Regions from separate parts of the Bacillus sp. FG16 genome, predicted to be linked through region 1. Evidence: predicted binding sites of a transcription regulator. Region 1 holds the regulator's gene; each other region holds the start of a gene.
The links. The regulator Rex, encoded in region 1, represses fermentation and respiration genes when NADH is low (regulators of the CRP and FNR family bind a similar motif). The targets are predictions, from matches to a motif close to TTGTGAAATATTTCACAA.
Positions count from the first base shown of each region.

Region 2: the regulator Rex is predicted to act here: its motif matches at 2,122-2,139, upstream of ACODS7_RS16440 (L-lactate dehydrogenase).
Region 3: the regulator Rex is predicted to act here: its motif matches at 2,678-2,695, upstream of nirB (NADPH-nitrite reductase large subunit).

Region 1 covers NZ_JBMDKC010000108.1:3,737-8,250, forward strand. Annotated here, with positions in the region: gene ACODS7_RS26705 (ABC-F family ATP-binding cassette domain-containing protein) at 1-1,530, opposite strand, end outside; gene ACODS7_RS26710 (redox-sensing transcriptional repressor Rex) at 1,717-2,346, shown strand; gene ACODS7_RS26715 (YdiK family protein) at 2,376-2,567, opposite strand; gene ACODS7_RS26720 (CPBP family intramembrane glutamic endopeptidase) at 2,564-3,313, opposite strand; gene groES (co-chaperone GroES) at 3,705-3,989, shown strand; gene groL (chaperonin GroEL) at 4,028-4,514, shown strand, end outside.
Region 2 covers NZ_JBMDKC010000042.1:3,309-7,822, forward strand. Annotated here, with positions in the region: gene ACODS7_RS16420 (TetR/AcrR family transcriptional regulator) at 1-214, shown strand, start outside; gene ACODS7_RS16425 (CPBP family intramembrane glutamic endopeptidase) at 680-1,393, shown strand; gene ACODS7_RS16430 (hypothetical protein) at 1,537-1,722, shown strand; gene ACODS7_RS16435 (spore coat protein) at 1,736-1,984, shown strand; gene ACODS7_RS16440 (L-lactate dehydrogenase) at 2,231-3,181, shown strand; gene ACODS7_RS16445 (PTS sugar transporter subunit IIC) at 3,204-4,217, shown strand; gene ACODS7_RS16450 (phosphatase PAP2 family protein) at 4,280-4,514, opposite strand, start outside.
Region 3 covers NZ_JBMDKC010000003.1:83,774-88,287, reverse strand. Annotated here, with positions in the region: gene nirD (nitrite reductase small subunit NirD) at 1-181, opposite strand, end outside; gene nirB (NADPH-nitrite reductase large subunit) at 197-2,602, opposite strand; gene ric (iron-sulfur cluster repair di-iron protein) at 2,811-3,518, opposite strand; gene ACODS7_RS02400 (excalibur calcium-binding domain-containing protein) at 3,721-4,514, opposite strand, start outside.

The sequences.
Region 1 (4,514 bases):
TACACGGTTAATAAAGTAGCGGTCATGTGAGACAAATAGAAGAGTCCCTGGATAATCAATTAAAGCATTCTCTAAAATCTCTTTACTATTTAAATCAAGGTGGTTCGTAGGCTCATCCAGAATTAATAAATTTGACTTTTGCATCATAAGTTTCGCAAGAGCTAATCGAGCTTTTTGTCCACCACTAAGGGAAGATACTGGTTTCAGTACATCATCTCCTGTGAATAAAAAATTCCCAAGTATAGTACGGATTTCTTTTTCAGGTTGCAGTGGATATTCATCCCATAGTTCATTTAAAACCCGTTTAGAAGATGTTAAGTTTGCTTGCTTTTGATCATAATAACCAACAGATACATTTGATCCGAAAGAAACATCACCATTTAATAGTGGTAACTTATTCACAATAGATTTTAATAATGTAGATTTCCCAATTCCGTTTGGACCAACTAAAGCAACACTATCTCCGCGAGTTAAGCGCATAGTTACGTTTTCAATTATAGGGTCCTCATCATAGCCAATGGTTGCATCCTTTACTTGTAAAACATCATTTCCACTTTGCTTTTCAATATCGAAGTGGAATGATGCTGACTTAGAATCACCTAATGGTCTCGTTAATAATTCCATTCTGTCTAGTTGTTTACGGCGACTTTGAGCACGTTTCGTTGTAGAGGCGCGAGCTATATTCTTTTGAACGAAGTCCTCAAGTTTTGCGATTTCATCTTGTTGTTTTTCGTAACGTTTCATTTCTTGCTCGTATAAGGCTGATTTTAAGTCTAAATATTTACTGTAGTTACCAACAAATCGTCTGCTTTCTTTATTCGAAATTTCATATACTTGTGTAACGAGTTTGTCTAAGAAATAACGGTCATGTGAAACGATTAATATTGCGCCAGGATAACCTTGTAAATATTGCTCAAGCCATGTTAATGTTTCGATGTCTAAATGGTTTGTAGGCTCGTCCAAAATAAGTAAGTCTGGTTTTGTTAATAATAATTTCCCAAGAGCTAATCTTGTTTTTTGCCCACCGCTTAAAGTAGAAATCGTCGTCTGGTGCGTTTCAACTGGGAAGCCAAGGCCGCTTAAAATGGAGCGAATATCCGCTTCATATTGATATCCACCTTGATCTTTATAATTGAGTTGCAATTGGTCATAATCAGCTAACAATCTTTCATATATAGCTTCGTTTGAAAAGTTTTCTTCTTTGCCCATTTCTTGCTCAAGCCTTCGAAGTTTTGTCTCCATTTGCTGTAAGTGGGTAAAGACGGTTAGCATTTCATCCCAAATTGTTAAAGACGTTTCTAGACCGGTATTTTGAGCTAAATACCCGATTGAGACATCTTTCGGTTTTATAATTTCGCCACCATCATGTGATAACTCACCAGCGATAATTTTTAATAATGTAGATTTTCCAGCTCCATTCCTTCCAACTAATGCGATACGATCTTTTGTTTGTACTTCCAATTTTATGTTTGCAAGAATTGTTTCTGCACCGTATAATTTCGAAAGTCCATTTACTTGTAATAAAATCAATGTTTTCACCTCAAATAATTTCTTAACTTTGCCATGTTTATATTTCTCAATCATACTAAAAATAGTGTATAGTTTAAAATAAGAGAGAATACTTCTTCTCTTTATTATACAAGGAATTTAATGAGTGCTAAACTTCTGTATTTGATTAAAGTATATGAATAAAGATAGGAAGAGAGGAGAGGTCATATGGATCAGCAAAAGATTCCACAAGCCACTGCTAAAAGATTGCCTCTATACTATCGATTTATCCAAAACTTATCTCTTTCTGGTAAGCAGCGTGTTTCATCGGCCGAATTGAGTGAAGCGGTAAAAGTAGATTCCGCAACAATACGAAGAGATTTTTCGTATTTTGGAGCGTTAGGGAAAAAGGGATATGGATATAACGTAAATTATTTATTATCATTTTTCCGCGAAACACTTGATCAAGATGATATAACGCGTGTAGCACTTATTGGAGTAGGTAATTTAGGGACCGCTTTCTTACATTATAATTTCACGAAAAACAATAATACAAAAATTGAAATGGCATTTGATGTTAGTGAAGAGAAAGTTGGAACAGAAATCGGGGGCATTCCTGTATACCATTTAGATGAATTAGAAGAGAGATTATCAAATGATATACAAGTGGCAATATTAACAGTACCGGCTACAGTAGCACAAGCTGTAGCAGATAGATTAGCTGAAACGAGCGTGCATGGTATTTTGAATTTCACACCAGCACGATTAAACGTATCAGAGAATATTAGAATTCATCATATTGATTTAGCTGTAGAGTTACAAACATTAGTTTACTTTTTGAAAAACTATCCACAATAAAACGCAGAGGAAGCGACCTCTGCGTTTTATTATTGTTTCTTCTTTGTGAATTTAACTAATATAAGGCGAAGTGCCAAATTAAAATCAATTGTTGCCATAACTGCAAATAGTATTGTCCACACATTCCAGATTGTATCTGTCACGTTCGTAATGGCGAAGCGTGTAAAGATACATCCAAGAAGGAAGTATAGTGCAGCCATGAACAATGGTGAGTTTCTCATACAAAAAATCCTCCGATAAAGCCTTGCATTTTTTCAGCTTCTTTAATCATTTCTTGAATTTGCTCATTGCTCATAAAAATTTGCCCAATAGCGACTAATGTATTCATCGCAACATGAGCTGCAATCGGAACGATAATACGCTTCGTCTTCACATATAAGAAGGCGAATACGAGCCCCATAGCAGTGTATACCAATAAGTGAGTAAAATCAAAATGGATTGCTGCAAATACAAGCGAACTAATGATAGCTGCAATAAAGAAGTTAAACTTCTTATAAAGTGTACCAAATAAAATTTTTCTAAATACGATTTCTTCCAAGATAGGTCCGATTATAGATACGACAATAAGGAACCAAGGTGTCGTTCTTGCAATTTCCATCAGTTTCATTGTATTTTCTGAACCTTGTTTAATTCCTAGCAGCTGCATCTCGATCATACCGGCAACTATTTGTGAAAAGAAAGCCAAGAAGAAGCCGATGAAAATCCATCCAATAGTAGCTGGAACAGAAGAGCGCATTGCATCTAAATGCCTGTCACGAATGTCTGTTCTAAGTAACCAAAGAACGATACATAATGCAACAAAGAAGCTAATAATCGCCCAGTGTCCCGTTATGATTTGTCCTTTTTCCTCCATGGTAAATCCTCTATTATCATAGAGTCCTGTTTTTAGGAGAAGTGGTAATCCAACAATTCCAGATAACTGCATTAAAATGTATGTAACGATAATCCACCAGTATTGTTTCTTCAAATAGTTTAACCATCCTTTCTAACTCTAGTGTATGAGATGAGGTAGGATAACATGTAAATATGTTATCTACGATATAAACTTTCATTCGAATTATGATTTTTTTGTAAATCCGTATTTGAAATTAAAGTAGGAGACAGGAAAAAGTTGTACGTTTAGCGAAAACAACTTAGGGTGTCTTTCATATTGTAACATACGAGTAGGGGAAACAACGATTCATATAGTAAAGGCAGTATTCTATATAGAAAGTTTATATAGTAATTTGCGAAAAAATTATGATTTTTTTACTTGCAAAAGAAATTGAGATTATTTATTATTATAAGTGTGTTAGCACTCGGGTGACTTGAGTGCTAATAAATAAAATTTACATAACAAAATGAGGAGGTTATTGTTCATGCTAAAGCCATTAGGTGATCGCGTTGTAATTGAGCTTGTTCAAGCAGAAGAAAAAACAGCAAGTGGTATTGTATTACCAGATACTGCAAAAGAAAAACCACAAGAGGGTAAAGTTGTTGCAGTAGGTACTGGTCGAGTGCTTGAAAATGGTGAGCGTGTTGCTTTAGAGGTAGCAGCAGGTGATCTTATCATCTTCTCAAAATATGCAGGTACTGAAGTGAAATATGAAGGTACAGACTACTTGATTTTACGTGAAAGTGACATTTTAGCAGTTATCGGTTAATTATATAAATCTTAAAAAATCCAAGGGGGTCAATTATTATGGCAAAAGATATTAAATTTAGTGAAGAAGCACGTCGTTCGATGCTTCGCGGTGTCGACACTCTTGCAAACGCAGTAAAAGTAACGCTTGGACCAAAAGGTCGTAACGTTGTACTTGAGAAAAAATTTGGTTCACCACTTATTACAAATGATGGTGTAACAATCGCAAAAGAAATCGAATTAGAAGATGCATTCGAAAACATGGGTGCGAAATTAGTAGCAGAAGTTGCTAGCAAAACAAACGATGTAGCTGGTGACGGAACAACAACTGCAACTGTATTAGCGCAAGCTATGATTCGTGAAGGTCTTAAAAACGTAACAGCTGGTGCTAACCCAATGGGTCTTCGTAAAGGTATCGAAAAAGCTGTTACTGCTGCAATTGAAGAATTAAAAACGATTTCTAAACCAATCGAAGGCAAATCTTCTATCGCACAAGTAGCTGCTATTTCTGCAGCTGACGAAGAAGTAGGTCAATTAATCGCTGAAG
Region 2 (4,514 bases), on a different contig from region 1:
AAAAGCAGGTGACGGAATTGTAAAGCTTTGTCTTCAGGTTTTACAACAGTATGGCTTAGAAGGAGAGAATGCACTTCATGCGACACGTGGATTTAGAAGTATTTGTCATGGGTTTGCGTCAATTGAACAGCAAGGTGGATTTGGTTTGCCGTTAGATTTAGATACAAGTTTACATGTATTATTGGAAACGTTTATTAAAGGATTACGTGAATAAGAAACGAGGCAAACAAAAACCTTAGAAGTGATTCTAAGGTTTTTTAGTGCATATGATTCGAAAAGAGCGGTAGGCTTTTTCTCATTACATGATATTATTTAGCAGGTTTGAAAAATGTGTATATAGCTACGGAAAGGCAAACGAAAATAAAAGCAATAGGATCTTGATATGGACTAGGCTCAGAGCCCTTCTGGATTCCTGTAAGGAAGTCATGTGTTTTCATGTTCATTGCTCCTTTAACTAATAAATTTTATATGATGCGAGAGTTATGGTGGATAGATAAGAAATTTTTGGAATTTCATCTAATAATTATTCTATAGTAATCTAATTCCAAAAACTATATAATACAAAGCTTTCATGATATGTAAAATTGCATATTATTCTTTTTGAAAAAATTGTTATATTATCTATATATTTGTATTAAGGGTTTTTTGTTAAGGTAATGAAAACAAATGGAGGAATAGTATGAGAAAAACAGTATTAGACGCGTATAATGCAGAAAGAGAAGTAGATAACATAACATATAAAAATCTAGTTGTAACGATTGCAAGCATTCTAGGGTTCTCACTCTTAGGGGGATTATTCCTTGCTTTAGCCCTTGGAATTTTTGGAGAAGAGGTATTACGTGCTAATTTAGAGGGATATTATTTACTTCTATTTGATGCAGCTGTTGTTACTATTGTTTTATTTGCGTATAAACCAGTGCTTCATTTTATTAAGAACATATGGGATGTATCTATTTTAAAAAATGGGAAAACCTACTTGTATTTATTAATAGGTTTTATCATCATTGCATTAACTCAGTATGTAATGTTAGAGTTGTTTAGCTTTGAAAGTGCAGAGCAGCAAAGAGATCAATTAGGGAGCTTAGGACTTCAAAATAGTCTACAAAGTATTATATATGTGTTAAGTGTTGCTATAATTACACCAATTAAAGAAGAAATTTTATATAGAGGTATTTTGTATCGATTTTTTGAAAAGAAATATAGTTTTCTAGTTGGTATTATTATTTCTTCCTTTATCTTTGGGATTCTTCATGGTGGTTTTCCGGTTACGGCAATGATTATGGGGATTGTATTTGCTATGTTATATAAGAAAACACAATCTATTTTACCTAGCATCATTTTACATATTGTATGGAACCTACTTGTGAGTATAAGTATGATTGTTTCTTTATAAAATTGAATGAATATTTAGCATAAAAGATGAATGGCCTAGCTATTCATCTTTTATTTTGTTTATATGTGGGAAAAGTTGATGAATACAATCCAAAAAGAACCAAATACTAATGATGAATGAACAAAGAAAGGCGGGTATGTTATATGCAAAACTTAACAGAGCTTGAAGTAGAAAACTTACGTCATTTAATTGGTGGACATGCAACGATTATTAACAAGTTGGAGCAGTATGCACAGACGTGTACAGATCCACAACTGAAACAAATGCTACAAAAAGATGCGCAAGATGCAAGAAATACGAAACAGCAATTAATGACTTTCCTAGGATAGGAGGAAGAGAAAGATGAATGAAAAAGATATGGTAAATGATTATTTAGCAGGATTAAATGCAAGTTTAACAAGTTATGCAAATTATATTTCTCAGTCTGATAATGAACAGTTACATCAAACGTTAATCCAAATTCGTAATCAAGATGAAATGCGTCAACGTAATATGTATGAGTACGCAAAGCAAAAGAGTTATTACAAACCGGCAGCACCTGCGAATCCGATGATCGTGCAGCAATTAAAAAGTCAGTTAAGTGCAGAATAATAGGATGAAAAAACGGGCGAAAATAGATTCGCTCGTTTTATTTTTTTGTATGTCAATAAATACATAATAAATATTTTTCCAGTTGTAACAAATATGACGAAAATGTAATATAACAATTCACAAAAAGGACAAATACTTTGATCAATATTTCACAAAGTATCCATGGTTTCTATCGTGAGAACCTCTATAATTAAGAGTGTAAAGAACAAAAGAAATAGATTATATGATCACTTAGGAGAGATTGCTATGAAAAGACATACAAGAAAAATTGCAATTATCGGTACTGGATTAGTTGGATCAAGTTGTGCGTATTCCATTGTAAATCAAGGAATTTGCGAAGAACTATTATTAATTGATATAAATCATGAACGTGCAGTTGGGGAAGCAATGGATTTATCACATTGCATTAACTTTACAAATACAAGAACAAAAGTATATGCAGGAAGCTATGAAGACTGCAAAGATATGGACATTGTCATTATTACTGCAGGACCAGCACCAAAACCTGGACAAAGTCGCTTAGATACTTTAGGAGCGAGTGCGAAGATTATGGAAAGTGTTGTTGGCGGCGTAATGGCAAGTGGATTTGATGGTATTTTCTTACTCGCATCGAACCCAGTTGATATTATCACATATGAAGTATGGAAATTATCTGGATTACCTAGAAATCGCGTAATCGGTACAGGAACATCATTAGATTCTTCTCGCCTAAGAACAATTTTATCTGAAATGTTACATGTAGATCCTCGTAGTATTCATGGGTATTCATTAGGAGAACATGGTGATTCTCAAATGGTTGCTTGGTCTCATGTAACTGTTGGTGGAAAGCCAATTCTGCAAATTTTAGAAGAACAAAAAGAACGATTTGGTGAAATAGATTTAGATGAAATCGTTGAGAAGACTGCAAAAGCCGGATGGGAAATTTATAAACGTAAAGGAACTACTTATTACGGAATCGGAAATTCTCTAGCATATATTGCAAGCTCAATCTTTAATGATGATCACCGTGTCATTGCTGTATCAGCTATTTTAGATGGTGAGTACGGTGAATATGATATTTGTACAGGAGTACCAGCTATTATTACTAGAGACGGTATAAGAGAAATTGTAGAACTCAATTTAACAGAGGATGAAGAATCTCGATTCGCAAAATCAAACGATATTTTACGTGATTATATGAAAACAATTGGTTACTAACTTATAGGAGAAGGTGAAACAAATGAAGGAATATATAATGTCTCGTGTATTTAAAGCATCTGCTGGTATCGCACAAGGTATTTTCGTATCCCTCGGAATTGGTTTACTAATCGAAAATATAGGAAGAATTGTTGATATTCCGTTGCTTATTACAATTGGAGTTGTTGCAAAATCACTAATGGCACCAGCGATTGGTGCAGGAATTGCTTTTATGCTCGGTGCAAATGGTCTTGTAATCTTCTCGGCTATGGTGGCTGGAGCAATTGGTGCCGGATCCATTTCAATTACTGAAGCTGGTCTAATTATTAAAACAGGTGAGCCAATCGGTGCTTTATTAACAGCAACTTTAGCTGTATATATTGGTAAACGTTTAAGCGGAAAAACTGCTTTAGATATGATGCTCGTTCCATTTGCGGCCATATTAGGTTCTGGTTTAGTTGGTATTTGGTTATCTCATAATATTACTCCTGTTTTAAATGCAGTTGGAGCGTTCATTAAAGATAGCTCAGCTGGTAGCCCATTCATCGCTTCTATCGTCATTGCAGTAGTTTGGGGACTATTACTTATCTCGCCAGCTTCATCAGCTGCGTTAGCGATCGCACTTAGCTTAGACGGTGTTGCAGGTGGTGCAGCTCTTGCCGAATGCGTCGCTCAGTTTATCGGATTCTCTGTCATATCAGCGAAAGAAAACAATTTAGGTGGCATATTAGCTCAAGCTCTTTGTACTCCGAAAGTACAGTTGCCAAATATCACTAAAAATCCAATGATTCTCGTCCCAACTGTCGTCGCCAGTGCTATAGTCGGTCCGGTATCCGCATTAATTTTCCAACTGGAAGCAGGAAAAGAAATTGCAGGTCTTGGATTAAGTTCTCTTATCGCACCAATTAATTTAATTTCCAGCGAAGGATGGGAAGTTGTCCCGGCGATGGTAATTACTTATATCGTCATTCCAGTAGCTGTTTCTTATATACTTTACATTGCTCTTAAAAAAGCAGGTCGTATTCATTCTGGTGATATGACTGTACCGCAATCTTAAATTGAAAATCTCCTTAATAATAGATAAAAGCAGACTGAGAAGCCACAGTCTGCTTTTTTATGTTACATTTTATGATTTTGTTTTACTGGAACACGTACTGTTTCTTTTGCTAATAAAAGTTGAACACCGAAGTAAAGTATGCTTGCAAGTGTCATTCCAGAAACGGCATCTACAAAGGCATGTTGCTTCGTAAATAGCGTTGATAAAATAATAAGTGTACCGAAGAAAGTAAGGATGTAATATTCAAAAGCATGTTGTTCTCTACGCTTAAAGGCAGCTAACATAATTACAAATGTA
Region 3 (4,514 bases), on a different contig from region 1:
ATACAATACCTTCCGCTAATGGCCCGTTTTTATGAGGACAACGATTTTCTACAGCTCGAATATCGCCATTTGAAAGGCGGAATAGGGCGAAAGACATACCTTTCATTTGCACCTCTTTACCGATTTGAATAGGAAGGTCTTCTGCACGCATAACTTTTATTTTTTCTTTCGTTTGTATCATATAGGTCACAGCTCCTTATTTCACAGTTTCTACTTCATACATCGCTTTTAATGATTTCGTTTCTAGTGCTTGTCCCCATGCTTCTTTATATGTGCCACGAGCTTTTTGGAAACGTTCATTTAACTTAGTGACCATATTTGCATCTTGCAGTATTTCTTTTATGCGATCGAAGCCTAAACGTTCTGTCCAGTAGGCAGTTCGCTCTCCGTAAATACCAGTTTCACGATAATATTGCATGTAAGCTGTAGCGATGCGAAGGACATCATCTTCAGTAGGGACAATCATTACAAAATCAGCTTCACGTACTTCTGTACCACCATTTCCGCCAATATAAAGTTGATATCCATTTTCGACACAAACAACGCCAAAATCTTTCGTCAGTACTTCCGCACAGTTACGCGGACAACCGGTTACACCCATTTTCATTTTATGAGGTGTATCTACCATTTCTAATGATTGTTCAAGCAACATACCAAGTCTTAATGAATCTTTCGTACCGAAACGGCAAAAACGAGAGCCAACACATGATTTTACATTACGAAGAGATTTTGAATACGCATATCCAGAAGTCATATTTAAGTCAGCCCATACGTTAGGTAAATCTTGTTTCTTGACACCGTATAAGCCAATTCGGCTTGCACCGGTAATTTTCACAAGTGGAACATCATACTTCTTCGCAACTTCAGCAATTTTCATTAAATCATCTGCTGTTGTAACGCCTCCGTACATACGTGGAATAACAGAGAATGTACCATCGTGCTGGATGTTACCATTCATTCTTTCATTAACGAAACGGGACGATTTATCATCTTCATATTCTTCTGGAATCGCCATACGTAAATAGTAGTTTAAAGCAGGGCGGCATTTCGAACAGCCGTCTTCATGTGCAAAACCAAGAACATTTCGTACTTCTTTTGGAGATTTTAAGCCTTTCTCGTGAATGGCCGCTACGACTTCATCACGGGATAAAGGTGTACATCCACACATACCGGCAGATTGCGCTGAGGCATCAAAAGCATCTCCAAGTGTATGAGATAAAACTTGTTCCACAAGCGGACGACATTTGCCACAAGACCCTGCGGCTTTCGTACAGCCTTTAACTTCTTCAAAAGTCGTTAACTCTTGTTCTAAAATGGCGTGAACGATTGTACCTTTCGTAACACCATTACATCCGCAAATCGTGTCATCAGCACTCATAGTAGCAACGTCAAGTTCACTTTCTTCACCAGCTTTGTGAAGAAGAGAAGCGGCTGTATATTCTTGTATATCTTCTTCTTTCTTTAACATGCTAAAGAGGCGTGTACCGTCAGCCGTGTCACCATATAAAACGATACCGACGACTTTATTATCACGAATTAATACTTTTTTATAGGAACGTTTACATTCATCAAAGATGGATATTGCTTTCGTTTGATCATCTTCATAAATTTGACCAGCAGAGAATAAATCACAACCAGCAACTTTTAATTGCGTACCGACGATACTACCCGAATATCCATCAGTTTGTAAATTCGTTATATGTTTTGCTAATATCGCACCTTGTTCATAAAGAGGAGCAACAAGTCCATATGCGATACCGTCATGTTCCGCACATTCTCCAACTGCATAAATGGACTCATTATTTGTTAGCATATAGTCATTGACTACAATACCGCGATTTACAATTAAACCAGCATCTTTTGCTATTTGCGTATTTGGGCGTATTCCGACAGCCATTACGATTAAATCACAATCTACAACTTCACCATCTTCAAATTGAATGCCCTCAACATGGTCTGTACCAAGAATCTTTACAGTTTTCTTTTCCGTTAAAAACTTCATGCCTTGCGCTTCTAAATCTTCGCGTAATAGAGAAGCTGCTTTCGTATCTAGTTGCTGCTCCATTAAGTTTGGCATTAAATGAACAACATGTACGTCCATCCCTAAGTCAATAAGACCTCTTGCGGCTTCTAAACCAAGTAACCCACCACCAATAACAACGGCCTTTTTCTTTTCTTTAGCGGTGTCTATCATAAATTGTGTATCTTCAATTGTTCGAAATCCTGTTACACCAGGAAGAGTAGAACCTTCAACAGGTAAAATAAAAGCACTAGAACCTGTTGCGATAATAAGTTTGTCATATGTAAGAGTACGATTTTTTTCTGTGACAATGACTTTTTCTTCTCGGTCAATACTTTGAACTCTTTCGTTTGTATATAAAGTTATCTCATTCTCTTCGTACCAACTATATTCATTCATAATGATATCTTGCATATTTGTTTTGCCTTGTAAAACGTGAGAGAGCATAATGCGATTGTAGTTTGGATGCGGTTCATCTCCAAAAATAGTAATCTCATATGAATCACTACTATGTTTTAATATTTCTTCCATACAGCGTATGCCAGCCATACCATTTCCGATCATAATTAAACGTTTTTTCATTTTCGTTTCCCCTTTTTCTGTGAAATGTTGAACAAAGGATTATATTTCTATTATAGAAAATCAAAAAAAGGGGAGATGTGATATTTATCACATTTTTATAATGATTCACAAATTGTTAAAATTCGGATTTATTCGAGAGGGATGTGTATATTCTTTACCAAATGAAAAAACAGGACATAAGTATGTATACTCATGTCCTGCACTTGATTTATACTCTCGTAATTGCACGTGGAAATAAAATGTTATTTTCTAAATGAATATGTTCAAATAAATCAGACTCTAGTGCTTCAAGGCGTTGGTAAACAAGTCGATAAGTGCCGCAAGCTCCTTCTGGAGGAGTAAAGTCATTTGTAACTTTACGAAGCTCTTTAATAATGTTGCCTGCGTGGTTATGTTCATTTTCCAACTCATCTACTACTTTACGTAATTTCACATAGTTTTCTTCAATTGGATTTTGTTCAAATTCTAAAATTAATGGAAAATCTTCTGTTTCTTCTTTAATTAAATGTTGTTCTAATTCCATCTTTAATTCGTGAAATAGCTTATGAATTTGAGCTAAGTGAGGCTGACTTGCTCCGTGGACGCGTAATACTTTTGTCACATACGGACTTAACTGTGGTAATTCTTCATTTAAATAGCGATGATGCTTATTTATAACATAATCAATCAATTCACGATAAGAAGCATTTTTCCAATCAATTTCAGATTCGTTTAATCGTTTCGTATTATTATAAAGCGTATTTAACTCTGTAAGTACTTCTGTTGCTGATAAATTTCTTTCATGAATTGCATCAATAAGTGGTTTATTGCCACCACAACAAAAGTCTATTCTATATGATTTAAAAAGATCACTAGCTTTCGGGAATTGTGTAACGATCTCACCGACAATAGAAGTTTCAGTAAATGCATGTTTCATATGAACGCCTCCATAAAGTTTGAATGTAATAACTAAATTAAGAATAGCGATAAATTAAAATCTATGTAGTGATTGAAATCACTTATTCTGTGTCGTTTTTGAGAATAATAAGAAGAATGTTATTAAAATAAGGGGGAAAGTAATAAGTGGTAATATTTTGCGTTAATAAAAAAGAAGCTTAGTAGAAGCTTCTTTTTTATTACTATTTTTCACATGCAATTCCATCGCCATCACGATCAAGATGAGAGCTATAACCTGGTTGCCCTTTATGTAAAGGGGCTTTCCCAGCTGCTCTAACTGCAGCACAATTTTTGTAGTATGCACTACTAGTATTTCCTGAAGCGGGTTGTGTTTGAGTTTGCTGTACTTTTTGCTCTTCTTGTTGTTTACGAGCCTGTTCATCAGCCTGACGTTTTTGTTCTTCTTGTTGTTTACGAGCTTGTTCATCAGCTTGTCGTTTTTGTTCTTCTTGTTGCTTACGAGCCTGTTCATCAGCTAGACGTTTTTCATCTTCTTGTTTACGAGCTTGTTCATCAGCCTGACGTTTTTCATCTTGTTGCTTACGAGCTTGTTCCTCGGCTAGACGTTTTTCATCTTCTTGTTTACGAGCTTGTTCCTCGGCTAGACGCTTCTCATCTTCTTGCTTTTGAGTTTTTTCATCCGCCTCTTTCTTTTCTAGTTCTTTTTTCTGTTCGCTATTTTTTTGTTCTTCATTGTTAGAGGCAACTTTTGTACTAGTTGCTGTCGTTTTTTCAGAAGAAGGAGCTGAAATACCTAATAGCGCAACAAAAATGACAAATAATACGGCTGTAATAATAAATTGTTTTTTCGCTACACCTGTCTTCTTAATAACAGATAATATTGCAAGTACAAGGAAGAATATAAATAGAATGAAACTTAAAATAGCAAAAAATTCGATGACTGGATGTTCAGATGTTGTTGTACCGGTCACTATTAATATAATTGAAATCATAAAAAGAATAACGGTAGGACGAC